3 regions of the Dietzia sp. CQ4 genome follow, and region 3 is predicted to be linked to each of the others. Evidence: predicted binding sites of a transcription regulator. Region 3 holds the regulator's gene; each other region holds the start of a gene.
The links. The regulator LexA, encoded in region 3, represses DNA repair genes until DNA is damaged. The targets are predictions, from matches to a motif close to CGAACANNTGTTCG.

Region 1 (4,273 bases), on a different contig from region 3:
GCTCTGCTCGCCGCCTTGTTGGTCCACGACCTCAACGTGGGACGGCCGGACGTCGGGGTGCAGTGGGAGCACGAGTCCCACGGGGCGGCCTCGGGAGGGTTGTGGCGCCAGCCCTACCTGCCGCGGACCGCGCTGCCCGTGGCCGCACTGCTCGGTACCGTCAAGAGGTAGGAACACGCCCCGGACCGATCTGCCGGTCCGGGGCCCGCCGGTGCCGACAGAGTAAGGACCCCGCCATGCCGAACCCGTTCTCCAAGAGCTGGAACTACCTCAAGGCCTCGCTCGACAAGAAGGTCGACGACAACGCGGACCCCAAGATCCTCGTCCGCCAGGCCATGGACAACGCCCGCCAGCAGCACAAGTCGGTGACGGACCAGGCAGCCGCCGTGATCGGCAACGCCAAGCAGCTCGAGATCGCCATGGGCACCAAGTCCCGGCAGCTCGACGAGGTGCAGGGCCAGATCCGGCAGACCCTCCAGGTGGCCGAGTCGGCGCGTGCCGAGGGGGACACCGCCCGCGCCGCCCAGTTCGACGCGCAGGCCGAGCAGCTGGCCGGCCGGATGGTCACCCTGGAGCAGGACCTCGAGAACACCAAGCAGCTGCACGGGCAGGCGGTGCAGGCCGCCGAGCAGGCCAAGCAGGCGGTCAGGGAGTCCGACCAGCGTCTGCGCGAGACGCTCGCGCAGGAGGACCAGCTCCTGCTCCAGGCCACCCAGGCGGAGATGCAGCACCGGACCGTCGATTCCATGTCCTCGCTGGAGGGGGTCGGCGGCGGCAACTCGCCCACGTTCGACGAGATCCGCGCCAAGATCGAGGGCCGCTACACCACGGCGCTCGGCAAGCAGGAGCTCGCGGAGGCCACGGGGTCCCCGTCCAGCGCGCAGCTCGACGCCGCCGCGTTCACCCGCGAGTCGGAGGGCAGGAGCAAGCTCGAGCAGATCCGGGCGTCCATGGGTCTGAGCGGTGGCGGCACCGCCGTCGAGGGCGCCGGAACGGGTGGCGCCGCCGACCGGCAGCTGACCGGGGGCACCGGAGCCGACGGTTCCGCGGACGCCGCGACGCCCACCGAGCAGACGGGGACGAGCCCCACCCCGCAGGACGCCGGGACCCCGGAGCCGGGCCCCTCCGACCTCTCCGGGCCGACGCTCCCCCGCGACACCAGGGAGTAGAGGTCGCCCACCGGAAATCTGCCCTCGCCATCGCGCCGATGCGCGATACGCTGATGTCGGCGCTGCGCTGACACCTCACCCGGCGCCTCTCTGATCGCGAGGAGACGCCATGTCCACCACGCCCACGGCCTCCGGATACCTCGACGACTCGGGAGCCGTCGTGTTCCCCCGCCGCCTGCCCATGTCCCGCGAGCAGGCGTGGGCCGCCGTCACCGACCCGGCCCGCACCGCCCGGTGGATCGGCCCGTGGTCGGGTGACCCGGCGTCCGGCACCGTCCAGCTCACCATGACCGCCGAGGAGGGCGATCCCGTCGACGGTGTCGAGGTGGTGACCTGTGACGCGCCGGGGCTCCTGGTCGTGCGGACCGGACCGGGCGGGTGGCTCCTCACCGTGAGGATCGAGGGCGACGACGACGAGGCCGTCATCTCCCTGGAACAGGACATCGCGGACGCCGAGTCCGCCTCCTCGATCGGTCCCGGGTGGGAGTACTACCTGGACCGGTTGGTCGAGGCCGAGGCGGGACGGGATCCGGACGCGCTGAAGTTCGAACCCGACTACTACCCCGGTCTCGCCGAGTACTACCGGTCCCTGCTGGGCGGCTGAGCGGTCCGGAGCGGCCCGCACCGCTCCCTTCACGCCATCCCCATCCCAGACCCCTTCGATGACGCCGCACGTCCCGCCGCCCCGGCGCCCCGGCGCGTCCTTCACATCGGTCGTGGTCGGAACACCATGTCGTACCCCGTTGCTAGGGTTTCCCTATCGAACACACGAGCGATCGCCTCGCTATCGCAGAAGGGGGAGCCGGATGTCGGCAGAACACGGTTCGGGGATCGCGGCGGCCGGCCTGGCCGCCCTCGACGCCCTCCGCACGGAGAACCGCGCCGCTGCCGCCCGCCTGCAGGCCTGCCACGATCTCCTGGCACTGTGCGAGGAGCAGCAGTTCGCCCGAGACGTCGAGGCCGGGTACTACGACCCCGACGGGCCGGAGCGCCCGCGCGACCACGCGGTGCTCGACCCGTTCGACGTCGCCTGTGCGGAGCTGGTCGCCACCTACGGTGTTCATCACCACCGCGCGTCAGCGATGCTCACACTGGCCCGGGATCTCGTCATCAGCTTTCCGGGGATCGTCGAGGCGATGGGGTCCGGCCTCCTGGACGAGCGCACGGCGGGGATGCTCGTCCGGCAGATGCGGACGGTCGACCACTCCGTCCTGGACGCTGTGCACCGACTGGTCGTGGACTGGCTGCTGGACTCCATCGACTCCGGCGAGCGGCCCGGCCGCAACGCGATCCTCGCCAAGACCGACAGCATCATCGCGGACTTCGACCCGGAAGGGGTCCTGGCCCGGCGTGCTGCCGCGGCGCGTGAGCGTCGGGTCAGCGTCCGGCGCGGGGTGGACGGCATGGCCGAACTCCGTGCACACCTCACCTCGACCGAGGCGTCCGCGATCCACGAGGCGCTCGGGCACACCGCCGGGGAACGGTTCGATCGCGAGAAGCGGGCCCGGATCGAGGCCGTCCGCAACGGCACCGGGCCGGCGTACGACCCGCATCCCCGTACCCGCCAGCAGCACCGGGCGGATGCCCTCGTCGATGCGATCCTCGGTACCGGCGATCAGGGCGACGGCGACGGTGCCGGTGGCCGGCACGCGGGCAGCGGCCCGGCCGGACTCGCGCCCGGGCCGCAGATCAGACCGATCATCACCATCCTGGCCCCTCGCGGGCCGGGCGAGGAGCCCGAGGTCTACCTCCCGCGAGGCGGCCCCGCGTCGATCGACGCCCTCATCGCTCTGCTCGCCCGCAGTGTCGGCGCCCACATCTCCCTCCCCGACCCCGAGGCCGGGTCCGCGGACCCGGTCGGCGGTGCGCGCCGCTACCGGATCAGCGGTGAGCTCGCCCGCCGGATCCGGCTACGCGACGGCACCTGCCGTCACCCCGGATGTTCGGTCTCCGCCGAGGACTGCGACGTGGATCATGTCGTGCCGTTCGACCATTCCGAACCGAGCCGGGGCGGCCAGAGCGTCGAGGCCAATCTCATGTGCCTCTGCCGGCGACACCACAGGTTCAAGACCTTCCACACCTGGTATTACCGACTCCTGCGCGACGGAACGCTGACCGTTGTCACGGAGAGTGGTCACACCATCACCACCCTCCCCGACGGCCCCCTGGCCAAGTGGCGGGACCGCACGTGCAACGGGCCCGAGGCGCCTCCCGGACCCGGCTCCCCCGACCGACCCTGGCTCCGCTCCCGGCCCCTCAGCACCCACTGGTACAGGCGGGCGTGCCGGATCGCCGCGCAGCGACGCGAGAACGCGGCCGCGGCTCGGGATGACGGGCTGGTCGGTGACGACCACGACCCCCCGCCCTTCTGACGCCCCGGCGCCGACGCCCTTCACCCGCCCGGTCAGCGGTGCTTGAGCAGAACCGCGCGGATCCCCTCATGGAATCCGTCGCGCAGCCGAACCCGCTGCGCCTCGGTCAGGGTGAACTCGTTGAGCATCTGACAGGCGAACTGCAGTAGAGGGCGGTCCACCGCCGGTGGGAGCACGCCCCCGGAGAGCAGGTGGGCCTGGTCTCGCTGCTCCTCGGTGGCGGCCTGCTCGTACCACCAGGTCGCGTACTGCTGGCCCACGTCGAACGGGGTCTGCTCGCCGAACGAGGTCCACACCTCCTCCGAGAGGGGCACGAACTTGGAGCGGAGCGGGCGGCGGTGAGGGGCCATCATCGACGGGCTCGGGCGCGACGCCCCGTTGGGCGGAGGGCCCGGCGTCGACGTCCTGGCCTGCGCCCGAGCCGGGGACGGCGGCTGTGACTGGGGCTCGGATTCCTGGGGCTCGTCTTCCCGTACCTCGCTGTCCCGGGGCTCGCCCTCCGAGCGCCGGGGCCGGTGCGGCGACTGCGGCTGGGGCTCCGGCCGTGACCCACGGACCTTCCCCGCCGGCCCCGCTCCGGCGCCCGGCTTCGCACCGCGCTCGTTCGCGGGCGTCAATCCCGCGGCGGTCTCGGCGCCATCGATGTCAGCAGCATGGATCTCGGAGATCGCCGCGCAGTCCTGTTCATCTGCCGCCCGCTCCTCGGCGTCGGCGGCCCACTCCTCGTCGGCG
Region 2 (4,273 bases), on a different contig from region 3:
AGTTGTGGTCAGGACATGTCTGCCGAATCGGATCTTGATCCGCCCGCCGTCGAGGTACTCATAGTGGGCGTCGGAGAAGGTCTTGTACCGGTGATGCCGCCGACACATGCACATCAGGTTCTTCTCGATGGTCAGCCCGCCACTCGAGGGATCGGAGTGGTTGAAGGGGACAATATGATCTATGTCGCAGGATTCCGCCGGCACCGCGCAACCGGGATGCCGACAGGTCCCGTCTCTCATTCGGACCCGTCGCGCCAGGTCTGGAGGAATCCGATAGCGATAGGCACTCTCACCGCCATCGTGGGTTCCGGGTCGAGTGTCCACGAGCTCGAAGGTCGCGCCCTTCGCGGACTCGAGCAGACGGGTCAGGGTCTCGAGCGCTGCTTCTCCCGTTCTGGCGAACTCTAGTTGAGGCGCTCCGACTCCGTTGGCGATCACGGTCACACGCGGACGCAGTAGCGGCGAGACGTTCACCGGTGCGTGCACGGGGTCGTCCGCTCCATCGGCACCCCGCTGCCCCGCCTCAGCAGCAGCAGCAGCAGCAGGGGCACCATCACCGGCCCCGCTGCCGGCGGCCTCGCCCGTGCGCGCGCCGTTTCCCTCGCCCCGAGCCGCGTCCGAGCCGCGGGCTGAAGCCGGCGTCGGGTCCGCAGATCCTGCGGCGGATGTGCCGCGATACCCGCCGTCGGGGTCCACAACGACATGGTCACCGGTGGCCATCGCCACCAACGCGTCGGCGCGCCGCTGCGCGAGGGTGCGGCGGTCACCTGGCGCCGCTTTTCCCGCGAAGGCGTCGATTCGCTCCGCGAGAACCGCCCCCGCAGCTGCGGGCAGACGGGCTGTCATGGTGCACATCCCGCGGTCTTCTCTGCGAAATCGCACGCCCCGACCGAAGGCGGCGTCACGGCGGCGCTCGGCCTCGCCCTCCGGGTCGATCTTCGCGACGACGTTGTCCGCGTGCCGGGAGATCGTCCTCCGGTTGGGCCGCTCCCCCCTATGGAGTCGCTTGAGATAGTCCTCGACGACAGCGGCCTGCACCTCGTGGCTGAGGGAGGGGTCCACGTCCCTGATCCGGCTACACAGCAGCATCGCGATGCGCTCGCACAACAGCCCCGATTCCATCGCATCCAGAACCGCGGGGGCCCAGGCGTGCACGTCCACGGCCAACCCGACCACGTCACTCGCCCGCGAGTAGGTCACACCGGTCGTGGCGACCAGAGACTGGCAGGTGTGATCGATAGGGTCGAGCCTGGACCAGTCAGGCTCCCCCGGGCCCATCTCCTGCAGTCGCGCCTCGAGCTGCCGTTCGTGGTGCTCGACGAGGGCATGGACACCCCGGCATCTCGCGGCGGCCGCGCGATTCTCGGCGAACAGCACCTCTGAGGCGAGGAGCTCGGCGGCCACGCCATCGGCCGCACTGCCACTGCAGATCATCGCTACTCCTCACCTGAATCGCTCCTGTGTTCGATTATATCGAACACATATGCGGATCAGGTAACGATCCTGCAACGCCTCGGGGGGGTGCGTCCCGAGGTGCCGTGGGTCAGTCCTCCGTCTCCCACGGGGGCGGGATCATGGCGGCGACCGCGGCAGCCGCCAGAGCGACCCCGCACCCGAGCAACAGGCCCACGCGGAAACCGGTCTCGGTGGGCACGAACAACCCCCCGAAGTCCACGGACATCTGCGTGAGGATCACCCCGAGTACCGCCGCGGCCGTGGTGGTGCCGATCGACCGCATGAGGGTGTTGACGCTGTTGGCGGACCCCATCTCGGAGTGCGGCACCGACGACATGATGAGGGCGGGCATGGCACCGTAGGCCAGACCCACGCCGGAGCTGGTGATGACGGCCGCGATCATGACGCCCCACGTCGAGCCCATGAGGAACATGGCGGAGGCGTACCCCGATGCGATGACCAGCGATCCCAGGATGAGCGTGGGCTTGGGACCCCGTGTGGTGATGAGTCGTCCGCTGATCGGGGAGACGGCCATCATGGCCAACCCGCCGGGCGCGATCCACAGCCCCATGGCGACCATCGACTGCCCCAGCCCGTGGCCGGTGGCCACCGGGAGCTGGAGTATCTGGGGGATGACGAGCAGCTGCGCGTACAGACCCATGCCCACGAGGATCGAGGCGATGTTGGTCAACAGGACCGGTCGGCGAGCCGCCACCCTCAGGTCGATGAGCGGGGACGGGTGACGCAGCACCCACCAGCCCCACACGGGAAACGCGACGGCAGCCAGCGCGAACAGCCCGAGGGTCAACGCCGAGAGCCAGCCCCAGTCCGCGCCCTTCGACACCGCCAGCAGGAGCGAGATCAGACCCACCGCGAGTCCCACGGCTCCGATCGGGTCCAGGGTCCCGTCGGGTTTGGCGGCCGGGAGCGACCGGATACGCAGGGCCATCATGACGATGATCCCCACGCCGAGCACCGCCGTACCCCAGAACATCCACTGCCAGGAGCCGTATTGGGCCAGCGCCGCGGCTGCCGGGAGCCCGAGCGCACCACCGACCCCCAACGAGGAGCTCATGAGGGCGATCGCCGGGCCGAGTCGGACGGCGGGCAGCACCTCGCGCATCGTCGCGATGCCGATCGGGATCACGCCGATCCCCACGCCCTGCAGCGCCCGCCCGATGAGCATCGGCCACAGCGAGGTGGACAGGGCGCAGAGGACGGAGCCGACGACCATCACCGCGGTGACGCCGATCAGGACGTTCTTCTTGGGATAGAGGTCGCCGAGGCGGCCCATCACGGGGCCGGCCACCGCTCCGGCGAGCAGGGTCACGGTGACGACCCACGCGGCGTTGGTCGCCGAGGTGCCGAGGATGGCGGGCAGCATCCCCAGCAGCGGGATCACCAGGGTCTGGGTGAGGGACATGACGATCCCGCCGAAGGCCAGGACGACGATCAGCCCGTTCTGCTCCGCCCGAACGGCGTCCCCGCCCCGCGTCCTGCCGCCCATTGATGTGTCCTCTCGGAAACCCTTTAGTCGGACACTACAGACAGGTGTCGAACGCGTTCGCTGTCGACCCCGGACCCTTGTGGTCCACCTCACCCGGTGCCAGCATGGGGGAGGTGAACACCACCGGCACGACCCGGCGGGACACCCGCCGACCCACCGCTACCGTGACCGCGACCCTCGCCGCCACGGCCGTCGCGCTGGCCGCCGCCCTCGCTGCACCGGCCACCGCGAACGCACAGGATTCCTCCGAGGCCCTCGCACAACTCCTGCCCGCCCCGAACCGTCTGGTCGCCTGGGGCGGATCTCCCACCGGTGCGTGCGCCGGTGCCGTGTCCACCTCACTGCGAGGTGATGGCTATCCCGGGTCGGCGAGTGTGAGCTGGGCCTTCGCGGTTGTCGGCGTGGGTCCGTGCGCCCTGACCGCCACGCTCTCCTGGCGCAACCTGGACACCGGCACGAGTGGGCAGAAGGTCGCGCAGATCCCCCACCCGCGCATCTCCCTGGGAGTCCCGGACCCCATCGCGCACCCGTACGACGCGATCATCCCGACCGGATCCGGTCGGGTCGAATACCGGCTCACCACCACCGGTGGAGCCGTGGCGGGACCGATCGTCGTCGACACCGTCGCCTACACCGGCTGACCCCGGCCCGGGCGCGGTCAGCCCAGGAGCCCCTCGTGCGCGTGCCGCCAGTCCTCGACCGGCGGGACCAGGATGTTCTCCCCGAGCACCTGCACGAGCACCGTCGAGGCGCCCGCGTCCAGGTGTTCCTGTACCCGCGCCCGGGTGGCCTCGACCCCCCGGGTCACCATGGCCGACTGGAGGCGGTCGCTGCCGCCTCGGACGTAGTCGGACTCGTCGAAACCCTGGCGGGTCCAGGAGTTCCGGTAGTTGGGCAGCCCGGTGTAGATGTTCAGGTGGTCCCGGGCCCGCGACCGCCACAGCTCGTCGTCGTCCTCCACGCCGGCGGCGACCACCGCGGCGTGTTCCACGACCAGGGCCGGTCCGTCCTCCCCGGTTCCACCGAGGATCTCGCGCGCCCGCGCCGTGTGCTCGGGGAGGGTCAGATACGGGTGCGCGCCGGCGGTCCGGTCCCGGGACAACTCGAGCATCTTGGGGCCGAGGGCGGCCAGGACCACCGGCGGCATGGTGTCCTCCCCCGCCGCCATGGGCTGGGTCCGGTCGAGCGCGTCGAGGTACTCGCGCATCGCCGACAGCGGGCGTCCGTAGTTGTGCCCGCGGTGCCGTTCGACCAGCGGGGCGTGGGACACGCCCAGGCCCAGGACGAACCGGCCGGGGTGCGTGGCCTCGA
Region 3 (4,273 bases):
ATCCACCGGATCGCCTGCGCCACAGAGACGGAACGTCGATCCGCGCAGACCACAGCGGTACTGACCCTGATCTCAGCGGACCTGATCTCGGCGGCATCGATAGTCCGGGGTCGTCCGGTCGAGCAACGCCTCGCGCTCACCCAGTATCCCCACGGGGGTGCCGATGGACTGGTCTCGGACGCGGCGCTGGCGGCGTGCGGGCGGCTGATCGCCGGACGCAGAGGAGAGCCGGTACTCACCGTGCACGACTTCGACGAGTTGCGCGCGCGCGCCCGATCCGAGGCACCGGCCGCCATCACGGCCTCGATCTCCGCCGCCCTTCCGGCGTTGGTCGCCGCGCAGTCGGTCTCCGCCCGGCTGGACCAGGTACCACGCGACCTCGCGGACGACGTCAGGCCCGCTCTGGACTTCCTCGTGGGAAAGGGATTCCTCGCCCGACACCCGGCGGAGGTCCTCCCGCAACTGGAACGCCACGTGAGGGCGATCGACCTCAGGTTGGACCTGGCGGAGAAGTCACCGTCAAGGTACCGGGAGCTCGCCGCCCGGTTGGAGAAATCGGAGGCCACTGTCGCGGAGGCGACGGCGGCGCTCCGCCGACGACCGGGTGGGGCGCGGGCGGCCCGGGATCTCCGGTGGATGTTGGCCGAATACCGTGTCGGCCTCTTCGCGCAATCTCTGGGTACCGCGCGCCCGGTCTCCGCCGAGAGGATCGAGAAGGCGGTCGCCGCCGCGCTCTCCCGGCGGAACGCGCGTTGAGCTCTCAACTGCCCGTACACAGGAGCCGATCCCGGTGCGACGCGGAGACGACCGGGACTAGTGAGCAGCGTGCCGTTCGCGAAGGGCGATGATCTCGCTCTCGAAATCCGCAGCGGAACTGAATTGTTTGTACACGGAGGCGAATCGCAGATACGCGACCTCGTCCAGATCTTGTAGAGGCCCCAGGATCGCCAGCCCGATCTCGTGAGCGGGGACTTCTGAGGCGCCGCCGGCCCGGACAGCGTCTTCGACCTGCTGCGCGAGCCGCCGGAGCGCGTCCTCGTCGACCGACCTCCCCTGGCACGCGCGTCGCACACCGCGGACCACTTTGTCGCGGCTGAAACGCTCCGTCACACCGTTGCGCTTGAGGACGGTCAACAACGGGGTCTCGAGGGTGGTGAACCGGTGTCCGCAGTCGGGACACTCGCGTCGACGCCGGATCGCCTGCCCTTCGTCGACCGACCGCGAGTCGATCACCCGTGAGTCCTCGTGGTGACATATGGGGCAGTACATTCCAGCTTCGCCATTCGTCGACCTGGTCCGAACCGCTCCGCCGGCCGGAGCCGACGGCGGTGCGGGGGCGACGGGCCGCCGTCCCGGGTTCATTCTAGGAGGCGATACCGTGGGTCACGCGTAGGCGGGCCCGCCCAGGAGTGCCAATGCGAGCAGCATCAGGATTCCGAAGACGATTCCACAGGCCACCAGAGCCCACGTCGGCACATCGTCCACCACCGGCGCACTGGACCTCGCCTCGCTACCGCATGCCCTGACCTTTTCCGCGGACGCGGGGCGGACGAGCACTCGCCGTCCGGGCGCCACCGACCGCGTGGCCGTCTGGCGCCCCCGGTCGAGCGTGCGGATGACGGGACGGGCCCCGGCATCAGGGCGGGGACGGACCCTGGACGAGACGGGCCGGTCGTGATCGGTCACGCAGACCTCCGTCCAGGGCACGGAGGGACGCGATCGTGGCTGCATCTCCATAACGGTCATGAGAACTCCCAACTCGATACGGTGTGCGAACCTCATTCGCACGCCCGTGTGCCTTGTTGTGCACATCTGTTCGAACCCGAACCTGCCTAGAGTTGTATCACGCGGGTCCGACAGAGTCGACATTCGTGGCGACATTTCTTCGAACACCTGTGTGGCGCTCACGTCCGACGGGCAGTAGGGTGTACACAGATAGCGACGTCGAACACCCATTCGCCGAAGGGACCCCCACATGCCCAAGCCCGACTTCGAGGCCCTGACGACCCGCCAGAAGAGCGTTCTGTTGCACATCCACGACACGGTCAAGGACCGGGGCTATCCCCCGAGCATCCGAGAGATCGGTGACGCCGTCGGTCTGCAGTCGACCTCCTCGGTGGCCCACCAGTTGCGGACGTTGGAGAAGAAGGGCTTCCTGACCCGTGATCCGCACAAGCCGCGGGCGGTCGACGTCCACGGCGTCCCGGGGCAGCGGTCCCGGGGTCGTCGCGCGCCCGCCCAGGAGGAGACGCGTCCCAGCGGGGCCGTGGAGCCCGTCTACGTCCCTGTCCTGGGGCGGATCGCGGCCGGCGGTCCTATCCTCGCCGAGCAGGCGGTGGAGGAGGTCTTCCCCCTCCCCTCCGACCTGGTGGGTTCCGGGGACCTGTTCATGCTCAGAGTGGTCGGCGAGTCGATGATCGACGCCGCGATCTGTGACGGGGACTACGTGGTGGTGCGCCGTCAGAACGTCGCGGACAACGGCGAGATCGTGGCGGCGATGATCGACGGGGAGGCCACGGTCAAGACTTTCCGCCGGGACTCGAGCGGGGTGTGGCTCCTGCCCCACAACCCGTCGTTCAGTCCGATTCCCGGGGAGCACGCGACGATCCTCGGAAAGGTCGTCACGGTCTTCCGCAAGCTCTGAACCGGCCGGAGCCGGGTGTCGCCTGATCCGTCGACGGGGTCAGGCGACACCGTCACGGGATCCGGGGACCCGATACTCCCCGAGCTCTCCGGCCACGGAGGCCGGAAGCCGGACCACGATCCTCGTGCCGTCCTTCGTGTGATCCTCGTCCACCACGGCGCCCTCCGCGTGGACACGGGAGACCACATCACCCCGGGTGAACGGGATCTCGAGTGTGACCTCCGTGTCCCCGGAGGCGACCACCCGCATTATTCGGTCGAGGAGCTCGTCGAACCCCTCACCCGTCGCCGCCGAGACGAAGACCGCGTCCGGCAGGGCGTGGTGCAGTTCCGTCAACACCACCGGGTCAGCCACGTCGACCTTGTTGATCACCACGAGTTCGCGGGGCCTCTCGGCCTTCTGCTCTTCCACGACGTCGTTGATGACGGTGCGGACGGCCTCGATCTGGCGCAGGGGGAAGGCGTCCGATCCGTCGACCACGTGCAGGAGCAGCTCGGAGTCCACGACCTCCTCCAACGTCGAGCGGAACGCCTCGACGAGCTGGGTCGGGAGGTGTCGGACGAATCCGACCGTATCTGTGAAGACCACGACCCGCCCGTCGGGGAGCTCGGCCCGCCGTGTGGTGGGGTCCAGCGTGGCGAACAGTGCGTTCTGGACCAGTACACCCGCACCGGTCAAGCGGTTGAGCAGGCTCGACTTCCCGGCGTTGGTGTACCCGGCGATCGCGATCGACGGCACCGGGGTGGCGCGACGGCGATGCCGCTTGGTGTCCCGGGCCTGCTTCATGCCCTTGATCTCACGGCGCAGCCTCGCCGTGCGCTCCCTGATTCGGCGGCGGTCCGTCTCGATCTTGGTCTCACCGGGACCACGGAGTCCGACGCCTCCGTTGCTGCCCGCCCGGCCACCCGCCTGCCGGGAGAGTGCCTCACCCCAGCCACGCAGTCGCGGGAGCATGTACTCCATCTGCGCCAGCGACACCTGGGCCTTACCCTCACGGCTGGTCGCATGTTGGGCGAAGATGTCGAGGATCAGCGCGGTGCGGTCGATCACCTTGACGTTGACGACCTTCTCGAGCGCGATGAGCTGACCCGGCGTGAGCTCGCCGTCACAGATCACCGTGTCCGCCCCCGTCGCGGTGATCACGTCCTTCAGGGTCTTGGCCTTCCCCGAACCGATGTAGGTGGCGGGGTCCGGCTTGTCGCGGCGCTGGATCAGCGCGTCGCAGACCTCGGAGCCTGCGGTCTCGGCGAGCTGTGCCAACTCGGCCATCGCGGCCTCCGCCTGGGCGGCGGTACCCTCGGTCCAGACCCCGACCAGCACGACCCGCTCGAGGCGGAGTTGGCGGTACTCGGCGTCGTTGACGTCCTGGAGTTCGGTCGACAACCCGACGACCCGGCGCAGCGAGGAGCGCTCCTCGAGCTGGAATTCTCCGACCGAAGGGTCATGGTCTCGTGTGGCCCGGTCAGGGGCGGTGTCATCGATAGTCATTCACCGGCATCATCTCACAATTCCGGTCGGGACGCCTCCGTGCGGCGGGCGGGTGGCGGACGCCGGCACCGCCCCTCGGCGACGATCACGGACGGCCCCGTCAGAGTGGAACCCACGCCGGTCAGGGCCACCGCGACCTCT

Region 1: G6031_RS17855 (HNH endonuclease signature motif containing protein) is a predicted target of LexA. The motif match lies at 1,931-1,944, and genes of this name have one in related genera.
Region 2: G6031_RS03825 (HNH endonuclease signature motif containing protein) is a predicted target of LexA. The motif match lies at 1,475-1,488, and genes of this name have one in related genera.

The regions. Positions count from the first base shown of each region.
Region 1 covers NZ_JAALDZ010000404.1:8,279-12,551, forward strand. Annotated here, with positions in the region: gene G6031_RS17840 (hypothetical protein) at 1-171, shown strand, start outside; gene G6031_RS17845 (PspA/IM30 family protein) at 237-1,169, shown strand; gene G6031_RS17850 (SRPBCC domain-containing protein) at 1,279-1,773, shown strand; gene G6031_RS17855 (HNH endonuclease signature motif containing protein) at 1,976-3,541, shown strand; gene G6031_RS17860 (NYN domain-containing protein) at 3,574-4,273, opposite strand, start outside.
Region 2 covers NZ_JAALDZ010000051.1:298-4,570, reverse strand. Annotated here, with positions in the region: gene G6031_RS03825 (HNH endonuclease signature motif containing protein) at 1-1,434, opposite strand, end outside; gene G6031_RS03820 (MFS transporter) at 1,544-2,962, opposite strand; gene G6031_RS03815 (hypothetical protein) at 3,067-3,603, shown strand; partial or broken gene G6031_RS03810 (TIGR03620 family F420-dependent LLM class oxidoreductase) at 3,621-4,273, opposite strand, start outside.
Region 3 covers NZ_JAALDZ010000022.1:16,113-20,385, reverse strand. Annotated here, with positions in the region: gene hrpA (ATP-dependent RNA helicase HrpA) at 1-756, shown strand, start outside; gene nrdR (transcriptional regulator NrdR) at 814-1,269, opposite strand; gene G6031_RS01415 (hypothetical protein) at 1,384-1,686, opposite strand; gene lexA (transcriptional repressor LexA) at 1,976-2,644, shown strand; gene hflX (GTPase HflX) at 2,684-4,132, opposite strand; gene dapF (diaminopimelate epimerase) at 4,147-4,273, opposite strand, start outside.